DNA from 4 places in the Nocardia sp. NPDC058499 genome. Region 3 is predicted to be linked to each of the others. Evidence: riboswitches for the same ligand, from Rfam matches in the RefSeq annotation. Region 3 holds a riboswitch; each other region holds the start of a gene.
What was found. Region 3 has a riboswitch for cobalamin ahead of ACFWPH_RS01330 (ABC transporter substrate-binding protein). Riboswitches for the same ligand answer to the same signal wherever they lie in the genome.

Region 1 (4,771 bases), on a different contig from region 3:
CAACCGGCCCTGGTTCGGGCCGCCCGGTGCGGGGATCGGGCCCGCGGAACTGCTGGGTGATCTGCGGCGCGGTGTCCGGTTACGGGTGAACTACCGCCGGTCGAACGAGACCGAGCCGGCCTGGCAGATCGTCGACCCCTACGGTCTGCTGGCCAAGGGTGGCCGCTGGTATCTCGTGGCCGACCATTCCTCCCGGCCGCGCCTGTATTCGCTGGAACGGGTCGCCGGCTGGCGCCCGTTGCGCACGCCCCGGCGACTGCGGCCCGGGGCGACCTTGCAGGCGGTGGCCGCGGAACTGTCGGCGAGCTGGGAAACCGCGGGAGCCGTCCGGATCGAGGGTGAACTGACCGCCGGTCAGCTGGAACGCGCGAAACGTATCCTCGGCACCCGGTTGACGGTCCTGTCTGCGGAAACGGGCGGGCGGGTGCGTATCGGTGTGGCGTGCCGGGTCGTCGAGGATGTGCGGCAACTTCTGCAGTTCGCCGACGATTTCCTGGTGACCGGCCCGCCGCAGGCGCGTGAACGGATCCGCGAGCTGGCGGCAGCGATGCTCCGGCAGTACCAGTGAAAGCCGGTGATGTATGTGGTCGGGGTCACAGCTCGATCGCCGACGAGTTTCCGCCCGATGACCCGTCCTATGCGAGGAACGTTGTATGGAACAAGGAGACCGACTATGGCCGCACAGCCGAAAGGCCCCGCGTCCTACTTCCCGTCCATCGAGGCGAAGTACGGCCGCAGTATCGAGGAGTGGAAGGCCGCCCTGCGTGATTCCGGGCTGTCGTCGCACAAAGAGCTCGTCGAATTCCTGAAGACCGAGCACGGTTTCGGCCACGGGCATGCCAACGCACTCACCCAGCATCATCTGCATCCCGAGAAATGGGCCGCCTGAGGGTTGTGGGCAGCCTGCCGGGCGGGTCGGCCGAAGCGCACGAGGGGTGCCTGCCCGCCGCGGATCATGCCGAACGACGCCGCCGCCGCTGAGTGCGGCGGCGCGAAATCCCGTCGTGCGGGCGGGTCGGGCCGTAGGCTTCGCCGCACCGGCACGAGAGTGGCGGCAGAGACCGGTCACGAGGGATTGGGGCGACGGCATGGCGATTCGGGAGCGACTGGGATTCACGGCGGCCGAACCCGCACCGGTCTACGGTGAACCGTTCGAGACCGCCGACGGCGCGATAGTCATCACCGTCGCCCGCCGCGGGGTGATCAGCCCGGTGATGCGGCCCGCCGGGGTTTTCGTCGTCCGCGACGGCGCCGCGACATGGGTTCCGGCGGTGGATATCAACCGCATCGCGTTACTGGGCGAGCTGATCGGCCTGTTCGCGGCCGTGATCACCAGCCTCGCGATCCTGCGCCGCCCACCCTGGCCCGACCTCGGCCGCCACTCCTGCGACTGACCGGCCCGGGTAACGGATATCAGCCGGGTTCGCCGCGCCGCGCCGCATCCAGCAACCGCACCGCCCGCGGGCCCACACCGTGCAGTGCGAGCAGTTCGTCGAGGGGCTCCGGTAGGTCGGCGAGGGTCCGGTAGCCCGCGTCGATCAGCGCACCGGTCGCGGGGCGGCCGATCTTCACGCCGTCGAAGACCGGGCCACGGTCCTGCGCAGCACTCACGCGTGGTCAGTATTCCAGGTCGGGCCGGCCGGTGGTGATCGGGAACGGGAATTCGATCCGGGCCCCCCACTTCGCCGGCGGGGCTGGATTGCCGGGTTGCCGCTCGACCGTCCAGTTCGGTACTCGGTAAGATCATCCGGTCCCATCCAACCCGGCAGCAACCATGGGTGGAAGTCCGGTGTGAATCCGGCGCGGTCCCGCCACTGTGATCGGCATCGACTCGGTGCCGTAAGTCAGGTCGCTCAGCTGTCCGGCTCCGGTTCGAGGCGTGTGACCTCGGAAAGGATCGCTGTGTTCCGGAAGAACCCACTGCTGCGCAGACTGGCCGTGGCGGCCGTCTCGGTCTGTGCGATGCCCACGCTCGCTGCCTGCGGTGAGGCGGTGCCGGCGACCGAGAGCCCGGGGACGGCCGTTCACTTCGTGGACGCCGGTAACTGCGGTATCACCACCGAATACACCGCACCGCCGAAGCGGGCCGTCACCCTCACCTCGAACGCCACCGAAACGATGCTCGAGCTCGGGCTCGCCGATCGGATGGCGGGTACCGCCTATATGCGGGGCCGCGATATCGCCCCCGCATACACCGACGCGTATCAGCGGGTCCCGGTCCTGTCCTCGGAGCAGCCGACGATGGAGCAACTGATCGCCACCGAACCGGATTTCGTCTATTCCGGCTACCCGGACGGATTCAGCGAGAAGAACGGTCACACCCGCGAGCAACTCGGTGAGCTGGGCATCAAGACCCACCTCAATCCGGAGGGATGCGCCACCGGCCCGGTGCGGCTCGACGATATCTTCACCGAGATCACAGTGATCGGCAAGATATTCGGGGTGCCGGATCGAGCGGTTGCCTCGGTCGATGCGCTGCGCGCCCGGCTGGACGCGGTGCGCGGCCGGCTCGGGAATCGGGAACCGGTACGGGTGTTCCTGTATGCCTCGGGGACCGACAGCGCGGCCACAACCGGAGGAAACAGTATGGCCACCGCGCTGATCGAGGCGGCCGGTGGCGTGAATGTTTTTGCCGATATGCCCGAGCGCTGGATGAACGTGTCGTGGGAGCAGGTCGCCGAACGGGCTCCGGACGTGATCGTGGTCCGGGAGGAGGGAACCACCCCGGAGTACCGGTCACCGTCGGTCGAATCGAAGGTGGCCACCCTCGAAGGAGTCCCGGCCATCGCCGACACCCCCGCCATTCGGGACCGGAAATTCGCGACGATCACGCTGTCGCAGCTGCAGCCCGGACCGTACTCGATCGACGGCGTCGAACATGTGGCGCGGCAACTGCATCCCGACGCGTTCCGGTGATCGGGTACCGGCGCACCCGGCTCACGGTGGTCGCGGTGGCCGCCGGAGTGCTGCTGGTCGTCGTAGCGATCGCCGGCATCCTGGTGGGTTCGGTGGGAATCGACGCGGCGACAGCGGTGCGGATCCTCGCGCACCGGATCACGGGCCCGGGCCTGGTGGAACCGGACTGGACCCGCTCCCAGGACCTGATCATCGCAGACACCCGAGTACCCCGGGTGCTGCTCGCAGGTGTAGTCGGCGCCGGTCTGGCGTTGGCAGGTACCACCATTCAGGCGGTAGTCCGCAATCCGCTGGCTGGCCCGGGAGTTCTCGGCGTCTCCTCCGGTGCGGCAGTGGGTGCGGTGACAGTGCTCCGGTTCGGTCTCGGAACGCCGGCGGTTCTGCTGCCGCTCGCGGCGTTCCTCGGCGCACTGGCGGCGATATTCGTTGTCCTTGCGGTCGCGGGTCGGCGCGGCAGTGTGGAGCCGGCCAGGCTGGTATTGGCGGGCACCGCGGTATCCGCCGTGCTCAGCGCGCTCACCTCACTGATGGTGTTGACATCGCCCGATGAAAGCCTGGCGGCGCAGGTGTTGCAGTGGACCCTCGGCGGGTTCGGCGGCGCGCGCTGGGACCGGCTCGTGGTACCGGCGATTGTGCTCGTCGTCTCGTGCGCGGTGCTGGTTCCGCTGGCGCGCAACCTCAACGTGATGCTCGCCGGCGAAGAAGGCGCCACCGCGCTCGGCCTGGATGTGCGCAGGTTACGTTTCGGGCTGATCGTGCTGTGCGCGGTACTCACCGGGGCACTTGTCGCGGTGAGCGGCGTCATCGGCTTCGTGGGTTTGATGATTCCGCATATCGCGCGAATGCTGGTCGGTTCCGATCATCGCCGGGTGTTGCCGGTTGCGGTGCTGGTAGGCGCGATGTTCACCATCGCTGCCGACCTGGCCGCGCGGACCGTGATGATTCCGGAGGAGATCCCGGTGGGGATCGTGACGGCGCTGGTCGGCGGCCCGTTCTTCGTCTGGCTGCTGCGGCGCACGGGGAGTCGCTGATGCTTCGATTCGATCGGGTGACTGTGCGGGCCGGTGCCGCGACCCTCGTCGATACGGTCAGCCTGGATATCGCCGACGGCGAGCGGGTCGCGCTGGTCGGGCCGAACGGTAGCGGCAAATCCACGCTGTTGCGCACCGCCTATCGCGCCTGCCGGCCGGTTGCCGGTTCCGTGCTGCTCGACGGCCTGGATGTATGGCGTTCGCCGGTACGTGCGGTGGGGCAGCGGACCGGTGTGGTCACCCAGCAGCATCTCGCCGATTTCCCGCTCACTGTTTCCGACGTCGTCCTGCTCGGCCGCGCCGTGCACAAGCGGATGTTCGATCTCGACACGGCGCACGATCGCGCCGTCGTGATCGAAAGTCTGCGGACAGTCGACCTCGAGGAGCGCGCGAACACTGCGTTCGCGACGCTGTCCGGTGGTGAACGCCAACGCACCATGGTCGCGCAGGCATTCGCCGGCCGGGCGCCGGTGCTGCTGTTCGACGAACCGACCAATCATCTGGATCTGCGCCACCAGCGCGCGCTGATGGAATCGGTCCGCGACCACTCCGGCACCGCGGTGGTCGCGCTTCACGATCTGCAGCTGGCCGGCCGCTGGTTCGATCGGATCGCGGTACTGGACCACGGAAAGCTCTGGGGGATCGGCACTCCCGCCGAGATCCTGACCCCGGACCTGCTGTCGGAGGTGTACGGAGTGCAGGCGGATATTGTCGCGCATCCGGTGGACGGGACGCCGCTGGTGGTGCTGCGGTGAGCGGCTGGGGTGTGCTCACCCATGTCGACACGGGCGTGACCGCTTCCGAGTCCATAGCCCACGCCGTCG
Region 2 (4,771 bases), 700 kb from region 3:
GCGCAGCTGTAACCGATCTGCCGGGCGAACGCCACCGCGTCGGCGCAGATCCGATCGCGCAGTTCGGGATCCAGGTTCGGGGCGGGCGCCAGCTCGATCACTTTCTGGTGCCGCCGCTGCAGCGAACAGTCGCGCTCGAACAGGTGCATCACATTGCCCTGGGTATCGGCCAGGATCTGCACCTCGATATGGCGGGGGTTGACCACCGCCTGCTCCAGGAACACCGTGGGATCGCCGAACGCGGATTCGGCCTCGCGCGAGGCCGCCTCGATCGCCTCCCGCAACTGTTCACGCGCCTGCACCCGGCGCATACCACGGCCACCGCCACCGGCGACCGCCTTCACGAACACCGGGAACTCCATGGACTCGGCCGCCGCGAGCAGTTCACCGACATCCGCGGAAGGTGCGCTGGAATTCAGGACCGGCAGCCCGGCCGCCTTCGCCGCCGCAATCGCGCGCGCCTTGTTACCCGCGAGTTCCAAGACCTCGGACGACGGACCGATGAAGGTGATTCCCTCGCGCGCACAGGCGGCGGCCAGGTCCGGATTCTCGGACAAGAACCCGTATCCCGGATAGATCGCGTCGGCGCCGGCGGTCTTGGCCGCCTCGATGATCGCGTCGACCGAGAGATAGGCCCGGACGGGATGCCCCTCCTCGCCGATCTCGTATGCCTCGTCCGCCTTCAGGCGGTGGACCGAATTGCGGTCCTCGTGCGGGAAGACGGCAACCGTTCCGATACCGAGCTCGTACGCCGCGCGGAAGGCTCGGATGGCGATCTCGCCGCGGTTGGCAACCAAGACTTTCGAGAACATTGACCCAACGTACCCGGCGCCACATCCAGGATCGACACCGAAGTCCACTTCGCAGAATCTTCACAACGGGGCATTGCACGGTTGCGAAACATTGGTCACCCTGCCGTCACATCTCACCGGCGACCACGGGCGATTGTGCGATCAGCCGAGGTTGGCCAACTCCGGGCAATCTTCGCAGCGAGGCCACACATCCCTCGGCAGCGCGGTCGGGGACCGAGCTCGGCCATACGCCCGCCCCCACTCGGCCGCACGCTCGGCGCCGTCGACCAGCTCACCGACGCCTCCGCCATCGCCGATACCGCCAGGACGATTCCCGTAGCGGACAGTTCCACATACGGAACGAACCGTCCCCCCGCGTGCCGACGATCGCGCTCGACGAGGTACAGCCACCGGCGCACTGGCCGACGTCAGCCGGTAGCCGCGCGCCGTATCGGCGGGCGCATCGGCTCGGCACGGCGGGCGGGCTATGGTGGATAACGCAGCTGGTTCGCCGGCCGGTCGCCCCGGAGCCCCGGACGATCGTCCCGGCGTCGAAACCCGCAACGGGCGGGTGAGAGGGAATCCGGTGGAAATCCGGAACTGTCCCGCAGCGGTGAGCGAGAACGAACGCCGTCATCAGCACTGGGCGCACAGCCTGGGAAGCGACGGCCAGTAGGTCGGCCGATGGGCCGGTGCCCGCGAGTCCGAAGACCTGCCGGTTGTACCGGGTACGCCGTATCCGGTGGCCACCGCCTCGAGGATTGGGCGCCGCGGTCCACCAGTGCTGAAAACGCTCCCGCCGCGCGCGGCGGTCGGGTTTTCAGTGGTGTCCGTGCACCCGCGTAAGGCGATGGCCGGTCGAACGTCAGCACTGGAGAACACCGTGACTGCTATTTCGCACAATCCGTTCACCGCAACGGTTCTCGGCCTGCCCCGGGTGGGGCCGCGCCGCGAGCTGAAACGCGCGACCGAATCCTATTGGGCCGGGCGTATCGATGCCGATCGTCTCCACGAGACCGGGCGGACCCTGCGCCGCGACCAGTACGCGGAGCTACAGGCCGCGGGCATGGATTCGATTCCCGTCGGCACCTTCTCCTACTACGACCAGATGCTCGATACGGCCGTGCTGCTGGGCGCCCTGCCGCCGCGGGTCGCCGATATCGCCGGCCCGCTGGACCGCTATTTCGCCGCGGCCCGCGGTACGGATTCGGTGGAACCACTCGAGATGACCAAATGGTTCGATACCAACTATCACTATCTGGTCCCCGAGATCGGCCCGCACACCTCGTTCGCGCTGCATCCCGGCGAATTGCTGGCGCAGGTGCGCGAGGCGCTCGAACTCGGCGTCCCGGCGCGTCCGGTCGTCATCGGCCCGATCACTTTCCTGAAACTCTCGAAATCGGCGGACACCGCCGCGCTGGAACGCGTCGGTGAGCTGATCCCGCTCTACCGGGACCTCCTCGCGCTGCTCGCCGCGGCGGGCGTGTCCTGGGTACAGCTCGACGAACCCGCCCTGGTCACCGACCTCACCTCGGAGGAACTCGCGGTGGTCCGCCAGGTCTACACCGAGCTGACGGAACCGGCCGACCGGCCGGCCGTCCTGGTCGCCACATACTTCGGCAATCCCGGCCCCGCGCTGGGAGCCCTCGCCGGAACCGATGTGGAAGGACTCGCGATCGACCTGGTCGCCGGCGGTACGGTCGACGATGTGGCCGCCGTTCCCGCTTTGGCGGGTAAAACGCTGGTTGCCGGTGTCGTCGACGGTCGTAATGTCTGGCGCACCGATCTTGATCGAGCCCTGTCCACCCTCGCCACACTGCTCGGCAGCGGGAAATCGGTCGCGGTTTCGACCTCCTGCTCCCTGCTGCACGTGCCCTACACCCTCGCCGTGGAAACACACCTCGACGAAGCCCTGCGCTCCTGGCTCGCCTTCGGCAGCGAAAAACTCGCCGAGGTCCGGGTGCTGGCCACGGGCCTGAACACCGGTACCGAGGCCGTGGCGGCCGAACTCGCGCAGGCCCGCGCCGCGATCGCGAGCCGCCGGGCGGATCCGCGGATCGCCGACTCCCGGGTTCGGGCCCGGCTGGCCGCGCTGGGCCCGGCCGCCACCGAACGTGGCCCCGCGGCGCAGCGCCGGACCCTGCAGCAGGACCGGCTGCAGCTGCCGCCCCTGCCCACCACCACGATCGGTTCCTACCCGCAGACCACCGCGATCCGGCTGGCCCGGGCGGAGCTGCGCAAGGGCGACATCGACCGGCCCGAGTACGAGCGCCGGATGCGGGCGGAGATCGCCGAGGTCATCGCCCTGCAGGAACAGCTCGGCCTCGACGTGCTGGTACACGGCGAACCCGAACGCAACGATATGGTGCAGTACTTCGCCGAACAGCTCGACGGTTTCGCGGCCACCGAACTGGGCTGGGTGCAGTCCTACGGCACCCGCTGCGTACGCCCGCCGATCCTGTTCGGCGATGTCTCCCGGCCCGCGCCCATGACGGTCGATTGGATCGGCTACGCCCAATCACTCACCAGCAAACCGGTGAAGGGCATGCTCACCGGACCGGTCACCATCCTGGCCTGGTCCTTCGTGCGCGACGACCAGCCGCTCGCGGAATCTGCGCGCCAGGTGGCGCTGGCCATCCGGGACGAAACCGTCGACCTGCAGAACGCGGGCATACGGATCATCCAGGTGGACGAACCGGCACTGCGCGAACTGCTGCCACTGCGCGCGGCCGGCCAGCCGGACTACCTGGAATGGTCGGTGGGCGCGTTCCGGCTGGCGACCTCCGGGGTCGCCGATTCCCTCCAGATCCACACCCATCTGTGCTATTCGGAATTCGGTGAGGTCATCGACGCGATCGCCGGCCTGGACGCCGATGTGACCTCGATCGAGGCGGCACGGTCGCATATGGAGGTACTCGACGATCTGAACGCCGCAGGCTTCGCTGCGGGCGTCGGCCCCGGTGTCTACGATATCCATTCGCCCCGGGTGCCGAGCGCCGAGGAGATCACCACCGCGCTCGAGGCCGCGCTGAAAGCTGTTCCTGCCGAACGCCTCTGGGTGAACCCGGATTGTGGCCTGAAGACCCGCGGTACCGCCGAGGTCGAAGCATCACTACGCAATATGGTCGCCGCCGCGCAGCGCGTGCGCTGACCGGACACCGCCGCGCAGTACGGTCGCCGAGCCGGCCGTACTGCGCGCTGATCACAACCGGGCTTCCTGCGGCCCGGGCCGGGATACTGTGGCCGGGTCAGCCCTCCAGCTCTCCTGCCCCGGACTCGCGACGCTTCATCCGTTCGGTCGCAGCACATTCCGGGCAGTGTCGCGTAATCCGCAACACCGGACGAACCCCTCGCTGCGGAACCGGCGATCGCCGCCGGACCGCACGGCACCCTTGCTCTGGTCTCATACCGCCCACCCCTTTCCCTCGCCGTTGCTCTGTGCCAGATTTGACGCGACCGGGTGCGCATCGGTTCCCTCTCGCCCCAACAAATTTCGCGATCTCCGGCGACATTTCCGCCGCGGCGACCGCGGCTGCCGGCGCAGGGCGCTCAGGATTTGGCCAGGTATTCCAGCCGTTCCGAATCGACGGCGGCGTGCATCATCGCCGCCAGACCCGGATGCCGGGTGAGGCCGGGGTCGTCGGCGACCAGGGTGCGCGCGAGCTCCTGGGCGGTGGTGATGACCTCCAGATCGTCGAGCAACGACAGCAGCCGCAGCGAGCGCGCCGTTCCGGACTGCGCGGAGCCCAGCACATCGCCCTCACGCCGCTGCCGCAGATCGAGCACCGACAATTCGAAACCGTCGGTGGTCGCGGCCACCGCTTCCAGCCGGGTCATCGCGGGCCCGCCGGGCGCGGCGTCGGTGATCAGCAGGCACAGTCCGGGGTGTTTGCCACGGCCGATCCGGCCGCGCAACTGGTGCAACTGGCTCACTCCGAACCGGTCGGCGTCCACGATCACCATCACCGTCGCGTTCGGCA
Region 3 (4,771 bases):
AGCAATGGCCGGTGCAGGCATCCGATCACCCGACGAAGACCGGAGATCATGGGGCGGCCGGAGTTTTCCGGCCTGCCGGGAAGGGGGTCAGCCCGGGAAGTTCATGACATCGAGGCCGCGCCCGGCGAACCACGGCATCGGGTCGATCTTGCCGACACCCGGCTGATGCACCTCGTAGTGCAGGTGCGGTCCGGTGGACTGACCACGGCTGCCGACGGTGGCGATCACATCGCCGGCCTTCACCGGCTGGCCGACATGGGCCAGGATGTCCTGCATATGGCCGTACACGCCGACGGTGCCGTCGTCCTGCTGGACGCGTACCCACAGCCCGAAACCGGTGGCCGGGCCGGCCTCGATCACCACACCGTCGGTGACCGAACGAATCGGCACACCCTGCTGACCGGCGAAGTCGATACCGAAGTGGTTGGCACCCCAGCGCGGCCCGAAACCGGAGCTCACGACCGCATCGACCGGACGCACAGTGGTGGGCCGGGGCGGCGGCGGAGGCGGGAAGGGGAACGCGACGGGCTGGTTGTCCGCAGCGGGCTTGTTCGGGTCCCAGACCGCGGGATCATGGGAGTGGGCCTGCTGCTCGTCGGCAGGCGCGTCGGTGGCGGCCTGTGTGGGCGCGGTGGCGGCCACGTTCTTGATCGTTTCGTTATCGGAATCGGCACCTGCGGCGAGGAGACCGAAACCGGCACAGAGCGCAGTCGTGGTGGCGACAACCTGCGTCGTTACGCGACGACGGCCGATCGACGGCACCGTGAGCTTGCGGAGAGGTAACGGAAGGGTCACGGGCATGAGTTACAAGCTAGGGGACTTGCAGGCCGAGTCAGCAAGCATGTGGTTACCGTCACCCTGGGTGCATAAGCCCAGGTCGCTTATAACCGTACGGTAACGAAACCCGAAATTTCCCGCGTCGAGCTGCGCAAATGAGACATCCGCCGGGGGTTTGACCGAGGGGTTGCCCGATGGAGACACTGTATGAGTGGTCGCTAACAGAGTTGCGCCGCTGATCGCCCTCGCCGACCCCACCCGGCGGGCGATATTCGAAGCGTTGCCCTCTGGGCCGCGCTCGGTGGGGGAGTTGGCCAAACAGGTGGGGATCAGCAGTTCGGCCGTATCGCAGCATCTGCGCGTACTGCGCGAAGCGCGCCTGGTGATGGTGCGCCCGATCGGCAACCGCCGGCTCTACTCCCTCGACCCGCGTGGCCTCGGGGACGCCCGCGACTACCTGGAACAGTTCTGGCCGAGCGCCCTCGCCGCCTATGCCGCCGCAGTGAGCGAGGCGCGCGGCCGCGTATGAGACCGGGCGGCCCGGGGCCGTACCCGGTCAGCCCACCCGGCGGTACGAGGCACCCGTGACCCCGGCCTCGGAGCGGCGCTTGCTCAGCTGCCGATCCAGTGCCGCGATCACCTCGGCGGCGCCGATCTGCAGCAGGCCGGGATCGGGTGTCGTGCCCTCGCGGTCACCGGTACGGCCCGCCCACAGCACTTCGTGCCGGTTGAGGAGATGCCCGGGCGGTCCGCTCTGCGCAGGGGAGGAGGGGCCGAACAGTTGCACCGTGCGGGTCCCGAACGCGGTCGCGAGATGGGCGACACCGGTATCGCCGCACAGCAGCACCGAGGCTTCGGCCACAGTGGCCGACAGTTCGATCAGATTCTGGTTACCGGCCAGCACCCGCTGCCCGGCCAGCCCTGCCCGGGCAGCGATACCGTGGGCGCGCTCGCGATCACCTTCGTCGCCGGTGAGGACCACCTCGTGACCCAGTACCAGCAGATGCCGGATCACCGCGGCGAAGCGATCGGCCGGCCACTGCCGCGCGGTGGCGCCCGCACCGATATGCACGACCACACTGTCGCGGTGGCTGGTGGTGGCCACCGGCGGTACCAGCCCGAGATTGCGCCGGTCGGCGCCGATCCCGTCGAATTCCAGCAGATGGCACCAGCGGTCGATCGGATGCCGATCGTCGTGCCAGTCCGGGCCGGGAATTTCCGGGAACGCCGGATTGCGGTAGGTGAGGATACGTTCGGCGCCGGTCTTGGCGAGTTCCACGATCGGCGTGGCCTCGGCGCCGTGCAGATTGATGGCGAGCTTGGGTGGCGGTCCGTCCCAGCGCAACCCCTGCGGGTCGGCGATCGGCACCATCTCGTCCACCAGTGCGATCAGTTCGACCATCGGGCGCAGACGATGCGGGGTGGCGAGAACGAGATGATCGTTTCGCCGGGCCCGCCGTAGGGCACGCAACGCCGGAACAGCGGTGAGCAGCTCACCGAGACCGCGTGCCTGAAGCACGAGAACTACCGACACCCGACTCTCCTAGCCACCTGTTGCCCATTCCGCCCCCTCCCCGCACCATCCCGAGGGCTGGACCACGACGAGAGCATTCCCTTGGTTGACTACCCGTGGGCTCGGTGGGCAAACGTTGGCCGATCGCGGCCTGGGTCACATGTTGTGGCTCACAGAATATGTGGTGATCCGCCGTGGTCGGCCGCTGTGCCGGCCGGTTCGCGGGCGGGGTCCGGAGGGTCCGGCCGCGGCGGCGGTATGGTTCCGCGGCTTGCGCTTCGGTAATGTCGGCGCGGTCCGCAGGGAAGACCGGTGCGAGTCCGGGGCTGTCCCGCAACTGTGAGGTTCGCTGCGCGAACCGAAGCCAGATACCTGCGGATGAAGTACTGAACGGTCATGATCACGTGGGTATTGATCGATGCGCCGAACCAGCCGCCCGTGCGCGGCCGGTTTCGCATATCTGTGTCGCGTGAACTGCCTTGACGCGACGGGAGTCGGATATGCGTGGTAGGTCACCGGAGTGGAATCGCCGGACCTTTCTACTGGGCAGCGCGGTGGCCGCGGGGGCGCTGGCCGCCGGGTGTGGTAGGGGGGCCGGGTCCGCCTCCGAGACGTTCACCGCGGCCTTCCAAGGATCGGGTGCGGGGGAGGGGATCGATCCGGGGGTGAACACCCTGTTCATCGACGAAGCCCGGATGAAGGCGGTGTACGACGGGTTGTTCGAGGTGGATTCGGCGATGGCACCGATCCCGCGCCTGGCGGAATCGGGGGAACCCAACGCCGACGGCACCCGCTGGCGGATCGCACTGCGCGATACGCAGTGGCACGACGGGAAGAAATTTACCGCGAACGATGTGCTCTACACCCTGTCCCGGGTGCTCGGGCCCGCGCCTCAGCGCCCCTTCATCGCGGCGTCCTCACTGGATGGGGTCGATCTGTCCGGGTGCCGGGCGGTCGATGACCGGACCGTCGAGATCGCGCTGAAGGAACCGTCTTTCGAGTTCCTCATCGCCCTCTCGGTCTACGGGACCAAGATCGTGCAGGACGGTGCCACCGATTTCCGCCGGCCGGTGGGCACCGGCCCCTTCGTATTCGAATCCTTCGACGCCGGGCGCCAGTTCACCGCCACCCGCAACGAGCACTACTGGGCCGGCGCCCCCGGGATCGGCGAACTCCGGATCGTCAGCGCCGAGGCCGACGCCCGGGTGAACGCGGTACAGAGCAGGGAGATCGACTACGCCGACAACCTCACCCCCTCGGCGGCCCGGACCCTCGAAGGCCGGCCCGGGACTACGCTCGTCTCCACACCGCACAGCGGTATCTACTTCTTCGCCATGAAAACCGACCGCCCGCCGTTCGACAACCCGGATGTGCGCCGGGCGGTGATGCGGATGGTCGACCGGGCCGAACTGCTGAAGGTGGCGTTGGAAGGGCAGGGCGAAATCGGCAACGACGTCTTCGGCAAGGGCTACCAGTACTACACCGACCTCCCGCAGCACGATTACGACCCCGACGAAGTAGGCCGGTTACTCCGCCGCGCCGGCGTGCGCGACCTCTCGTTCGACCTGTTCACCGCGCCGGTGGCCTACGGCTTCGTCGAGGCGGCACGACTCTTCGCCGAGCACGCCGCCGCCTGCGGCGTGCGGGTGAACGTGGTGCTGGGCTCGAAGGACACCTACTACACCGAGGCACTGGAGACCGGACACCTCACGATGGGGCAGTCGGGTCCGTTGCCGATCCCCAACCATTTCGCGTCCCGCCTGCTGAGCCACTCACCGCAGAATCGGACCAAATGGTCCGATCCGGACTTCGACCGGCTCTACGCCAGGGCCCAGGGCACCCGGAGCCCGGAGGGCCGCGCGGCGCTCTACCGGACCATGCACGAAATATTGCACGACCGTGGTGGTTTCGTCTTCTTCGGCACCACCAACTGGAACAGTGCCGGCGGTGACCGGTTCGCCGACCTTCCGGCGGCCGTACCGAACTCGCACGAATGGGCCCGCTTCGACCAGGTGCGTGCCCGATGACGCCGAACCCGGATCCGGGTGCGGAGGACCGGGTCACCCGGTGGACAGCAGCGGACCACGCTCCGTACGAGCGCGTCGTGGTCGCGATCCGGTGATCGGCCGGTGATATCGGCAGCCCGCCCGGCCGGGCGGTTGCTCGTCCGCCGCGCCGGAATCGGCGTGGGCCAGCTCGGCGTGCTGCTCGTGCTGGTTTTCGTTTTATCGCTGCTGCTGCCCGGCGATGCCGCCGATGTGCAGAACAACACCGTCCTGAGTGCCGCACAGCAGGAGCAGGCCCGGCACCTCCTCGGCCTCGATGTCGCGCCGGTGACCAGATTTCTCGAATGGCTCGGCAATGCGGTGCGCGGGGACTTCGGCACCTCCTATGCCAACGGCGCGAGCGTCGGATCGGTGATCGCCGGCCCGTTCCTGATCACCGGGCTGCTCGCGGGGCTGGCGTTGCTCGTCCTCGTCC
Region 4 (4,771 bases), on a different contig from region 3:
CCGGGCCCGGGCGAATTTCGCATCCCAGGCGGGCCGCCGCCATGCGGTGCCGTTGCTCGGTGAGGTACTGGTTCCGGTCTGGCCGTAGAAATAGTCCAGGCTGTAGTTCCACCACCCCACATGCGTGAGCGCGCGTTTACCGGAGACCTGGGAGAAGTAGGTATCGGCGGGCGCGGATTCGAGCCGGATGGTGATGCCCGCGGCCTTCGCCTGTTCGGCGTAGAGGGTGGCCGATTCCACCATGCCCGGCATACCGTCGGCGGTCACCAGCGCGACCTCGAGGTTTTCCTTCCCCGCGGCCCGCAGCAGGTCCCGGGCACGCTGCGGGTCGTAGCTGCGCTGCGGCAGGGTGTCGTTGTAGTACGGCGCTCCCTTGCCATAGATATCGTTGCCGACCTCGCCGTACCCGTAGTAGACGGCATCGACCATCGCCTGCCGGTCCACGGCCAGCCGCATCGCCTGCCGCACCCGCACATCGTCGAACGGCGCCAGATCGGTGCGCATCTGGAAACACCCCATCAGCCCCTCGGGCGGTACGTATACCGTCGCGGCCGGGTCGTTCTCCAGGTTGCGAGCCTGCAGGTAGCTCATCTCGTGCACCACGTCGCCCTCACCGGAGAGAAAGGCGTTCATCCGGGCTTCGGTTTCGGCGATCTGGACGATCTCGACCTCGTCCAGCAGCGCCGGGCCGTCCCAGTGGCGGTCGTTGCGGCGCAGTAGCGTGCGGTCGCCCGGCGACCAGGCGACCAGCGCGAACGGCCCGGTACCCACGGGCAGGGTGCGCTGGTCGAACTCCGTGGTGCCGTCCTTGACGACATAGCAGTACCACCCCGCGAGCACCGATCCGAAGTCGGCGATCGGTGTTTTCATGGCGACCAGCACGTCGAGTTCGCCGTCCGCCTTGGTCCGCGCCATATCGACCATTGCCAGGTCACCGGACGAGGCCCGCGCCGGGTCGAGCATCCGCTCGAAACTCCACAGCACATCGCGGGAGGTCAGCGGACTTCCGTCGCTGAACACCACCCCGGGTCGCAGACTGATCCGCCAGACGCTGCCGTCGGCGTTCGGTTCCAAGGACCGGGCCAGGCGGTACCGCAGGGTGAGATCGTTGTTGTAGGCGACCAGCTTGTCCCAGACATTTTTCGATACCGCCCCGCCGGCCGAACTCCCCGCCTCGTGCGGGTCCAGCACATCGGAGGTCGCGGACCGCCCCGCGATCAACGACCGCAGCCGGCCGCCCGATTGCGGTGGGCCGGACGGCGGCCCGGACGGCCCGTCCGCTGTACCACAGCCCGTGAGCAGCCCGGCGCCGCCCAGAGCGGTCAGTCCGAGCAGACCCGCGCCGGTTGCCAGCAGTCGTCGGCGGCCGAGCACTGTCCGACCGGTTGTGGAGTTGTTCATCGCCATCCTCGTGGGGTGTCACCCGATACCGTGGCGCAGGTGTCCTGGCTCCCGGATCGACGCATCCCCGCCTGCCTTCCGACCCGGGTAGGTCGTGGCTACTGATGGCGGATCGCTCCTCGGTGACAGTTGCGGGACAGCCCCGGATTCGCACCGGTGTTCCCTGCTCCACGGAGGACGTTACCGGGAATGCGTTCTACTCGGCGGATCCGGGCAGCGAGAACGGTGCGCGGCCCCCGCCCTCGTCATCTCGCGGGCGAACCCTCGATCAGCGCTGCGCGGGCCAGCGTGGCCTGCGCCATCTTCACATGCGCCGCATCGACCAGCACTCCGTCGACCCCCACCGCACCGCGTCCCGCCGCCTCGGCGTCGCGGTATGCGGCGATATTGCGTTCGGCCAGCGCGATTTCCCCGGCGGTCGGTGAATAGACGGTGTTCGCGATCGGCACCTGTACCGGGTGGATCGCCCACTTCCCGGTGTAGCCGAGCAGTGATGCGCGGCGGGCGTCGCGTTCGTAACCCTCGGTGTTGCCGTAGTCCGGGAACGGCGCGTCGATCGCGACGATGCCCGCGATCCGGGCCGCGACGATGACCTTCGCGCGGGCGTAGTGCCAGAAATCGCCGGGGTAGTCGCCGAGCGGTTCGAAGTTCGTGTCCACCCGGGCTCCCTGGGAAAGCGAGAAATCGCCCACACCGAAGATCAGCGCGTCCACTCGCGAACTCGCCTTCGCGATCTCCTCGGCATTGGCCAGGCCTTCGACCTCTTCGATCAGCACCTCGAGGCGGATTCTGCGGTCGAGGCCGAGTTTGGTTTCCAGCTGGGTGAGCAGCAGATCGACCCACCACACATCCCGGGCGGTGCAGGCTTTGGGGACGACGATGGTGTCCAACCGGTTACCGGCGCGAGTCACCACCTCGATGATGTCGTCGTGGCACCACTGGGTGTCGAGTCCGTTGATCCGTACGGCCCGGACCGTGCGGCCCCAATCGAGGTCGTTCAGGGCGCCGATCGCCTTCTCCCGGGATTCCTCCTTGAGGCTTTCCGGTGTGGCATCCTCGAGGTCCAGGAATACGAGGTCGGCGCCGCTGGCGAGCGCTTTGCCGAACATATGGTCGTTGCAGGCCGGGAGCGCCAGTTCGGAGCGGCGCAGCACAGAGGTCATCGAAAATCCTTCTTTCCGGGGTGGTTCACAGCACGCCGCGGGCGCGCAGATCGTCCAGTTCGGGGTCGGTCAGGCCGAGGATGTCGCGGTAGACCTCACTGTTGTGCTGACCGAGGCGCGGCCCCAGGTGGTCCAGCCGGCCTGTCGCGCCGGAGAACCGGGGCACCGGCGCCTGGACGGTCATCGTGCCCAGTTCGTCGTCGCCGACGGGTACGAAGACACCGCGATGCCGCATCTGTTCGTCGCCGACCAGGTCGGCGATATCGTAGACCGGGGCGGCGGCCACCTCGGCGGCATCGAATACCGACATCGCCTCGGCGAGAGTGTGTTCCGAGACCCACGCCGCCACCACCTCGTCCACCTCCGCCGCACGGGACAGCCGCCGTTGCGGATCGGCGAAATCGGCGTCGGTGACCAGGTCGTCACGGCCGATGGCACGGAATACCCGCAGCGCGAGCGCGGGTGAGCTGCCGGACATGGCCAGCCAGCGGCCGTCGCTGGTGCGGTAGGTGTTGCGGGGTGCCGAGATATCCCAGCGATTTCCGGCCCGTGCGGGCACGAGACCGAGCTGGTCGTAGCCGAGCAGGGTTTGTTCCAGCAGCCGGGCCAGCGGGTCGACCAGGTTGATATCGATCAGCTGTCCCGGGCCGCCGTGTACATCGCGATGGTAGAGCGCCATGACCACGGCGTAGGCGGCGTTCAGCGAGGCCACACCGTCGGCAAGCATGAACGGCGGCAGGGTCGGCGGGCCGTCCGCCTCCCCGGTGAGATGCGCGAAACCGCTCATCGCCTCACCCAGCGTCCCGAACCCGGGACGTTCACTCTTCGGCCCGCTGAGCCCGAACCCGGTGATATGCAGCATGATCAGGCGATCGTTCACCGCGGACAGACTCGCGTAGTCCAACCCCCAGCGGCGCAGGGTGTGCGCCCGGGTATTGGCGATCACCACATCGGCCTGCGCCGCGAGCCGGCGCAACAGTTCCTGCCCCTCGGGCGCTCTCAGGTTCAGCGTGACCGATTTCTTGTTGCGGGATACCGATTTCCACATGAGGCCGATTCCGTCGCGCTGATTACCCCATGCGCGGATCGGGTCGCCCGAATCCGGCTGCTCGACCTTGATCACCTCGGCGCCGAATTCGCCGAGATAGGTGGCCGCCAGCGGTGCGGCCGCCAGTGTGGCCATGTCCAGGACGCGGATCCCCTGTAGCAGGGAACCGCTTGCGGTGCCGCTCATCTACACGCTCGATCCGGCGGCAGCGCGCGTGGACGCGGGAACGGCCAAACCCAGGTGTTCGCGCAGCGTGTTCCCCTCGTAAGCGGTGCGGAACAGGCCGGCCCGCTGCAGATGCGGCACCACCATCCGGACCACGTCCTCGAACGCGCCCGGCATATGGGTAGCGGCCAGTACGAAGCCGTCACACGCCTCGCCGTGGAACCATTCCGCCATCTGCTCGGCCACCTGCGGTCCGGTGCCGACGAAACGCGGCCCCTGCAGGAGCGTGGCCCGGTGCCCGGCCAGATCCCGCACCGTGACCGGGCGGCCGAGGTGGGCGCGCATGTTCTCCACGAGCCCGCGGATACCGGAGATCGAGGCGATCACCTCGTCGGTCACCTGGTCGTCGAGGCCGTGCCGGGCGAAATCGTAGTTGGTCAGCTCGGAGAGCAGCGTCAGCGAGGCCATGGGGTCCACGAGATCGTCGAGCAGCATGGCCTCGCGTTCCTTGGCGTGCTGCTCCGACTCGCCGACCACCGCGTAGGCCATCGGGCATATCTTCACCGACCTCGGGTCCCGGCCCGCCGCATCGATGCGGGCCTTCTGGTCGGCGTAGTGGCCGCGCGCCACCTCCAGGCCGGGATCCCCGGTGAAGATCAACTCGGCCCAGCGCGAGGCGAACTCGCGACCCCGGCCGGAGGACCCGGCCTGCATGACCACCGGCCGGCCCTGGGGTGGCCGCGGTACTGTCAGCGGTCCGCGCGCGGAGAACCAGCGGCCCGTGTGCCCGAGTTCGTGCACTTTCGCGGGATCGGCGAAATACCCGGCCACCCGGTCGTGCTGCAGCGCGCCGTGTTCCCAGGTATCCCACAGTCCTGCCACCACATCCAGGAATTCGTCGGCACGGTCGTAGCGCTCTTCGTGGCCGAGATGCGCTTCGAGGCCGAAGTTCTGCGCTTCGCTGTCGTTGACCGAGGTGACCACATTCCAGGCC

Region 1: another riboswitch for cobalamin. It lies ahead of ACFWPH_RS31290 (ABC transporter substrate-binding protein); the one in region 3 lies ahead of ACFWPH_RS01330 (ABC transporter substrate-binding protein).
Region 2: another riboswitch for cobalamin. It lies ahead of metE (5-methyltetrahydropteroyltriglutamate--homocysteine S-methyltransferase); the one in region 3 lies ahead of ACFWPH_RS01330 (ABC transporter substrate-binding protein).
Region 4: another riboswitch for cobalamin. It lies ahead of ACFWPH_RS07410 (ABC transporter substrate-binding protein); the one in region 3 lies ahead of ACFWPH_RS01330 (ABC transporter substrate-binding protein).

What each region holds. Positions count from the first base shown of each region.
Region 1 is NZ_JBHXMZ010000015.1:78,900-83,670, forward strand. It holds gene ACFWPH_RS31270 (helix-turn-helix transcriptional regulator) at 1-568, shown strand, start outside; gene ACFWPH_RS31275 (DUF4287 domain-containing protein) at 674-889, shown strand; gene ACFWPH_RS31280 (hypothetical protein) at 1,089-1,394, shown strand; gene ACFWPH_RS31285 (helix-hairpin-helix domain-containing protein) at 1,414-1,611, opposite strand; adenosylcobalamin (AdoCbl) riboswitch at 1,778-1,855, shown strand; gene ACFWPH_RS31290 (ABC transporter substrate-binding protein) at 1,903-2,916, shown strand; gene ACFWPH_RS31295 (FecCD family ABC transporter permease) at 2,913-3,947, shown strand; gene ACFWPH_RS31300 (ABC transporter ATP-binding protein) at 3,947-4,702, shown strand; gene ACFWPH_RS31305 (LLM class flavin-dependent oxidoreductase) at 4,699-4,771, shown strand, end outside.
Region 2 is NZ_JBHXMZ010000001.1:989,592-994,362, forward strand. It holds gene ACFWPH_RS04585 (pyruvate carboxylase) at 1-812, opposite strand, end outside; cobalamin riboswitch at 1,321-1,526, shown strand; gene metE (5-methyltetrahydropteroyltriglutamate--homocysteine S-methyltransferase) at 1,642-3,942, shown strand; gene recG (ATP-dependent DNA helicase RecG) at 4,341-4,771, opposite strand, start outside.
Region 3 is NZ_JBHXMZ010000001.1:291,175-295,945, reverse strand. It holds gene ACFWPH_RS01345 (M23 family metallopeptidase) at 88-801, opposite strand; gene ACFWPH_RS01340 (helix-turn-helix transcriptional regulator) at 989-1,306, shown strand; gene ACFWPH_RS01335 (glycosyltransferase family 9 protein) at 1,334-2,311, opposite strand; cobalamin riboswitch at 2,547-2,685, shown strand; gene ACFWPH_RS01330 (ABC transporter substrate-binding protein) at 2,791-4,317, shown strand; gene ACFWPH_RS01325 (ABC transporter permease) at 4,420-4,771, shown strand, end outside.
Region 4 is NZ_JBHXMZ010000002.1:486,364-491,134, forward strand. It holds gene ACFWPH_RS07410 (ABC transporter substrate-binding protein) at 1-1,401, opposite strand, end outside; cobalamin riboswitch at 1,418-1,599, opposite strand; gene ACFWPH_RS07415 (HpcH/HpaI aldolase/citrate lyase family protein) at 1,647-2,564, opposite strand; gene ACFWPH_RS07420 (CaiB/BaiF CoA transferase family protein) at 2,590-3,774, opposite strand; gene ACFWPH_RS07425 (LLM class flavin-dependent oxidoreductase) at 3,799-4,771, opposite strand, start outside.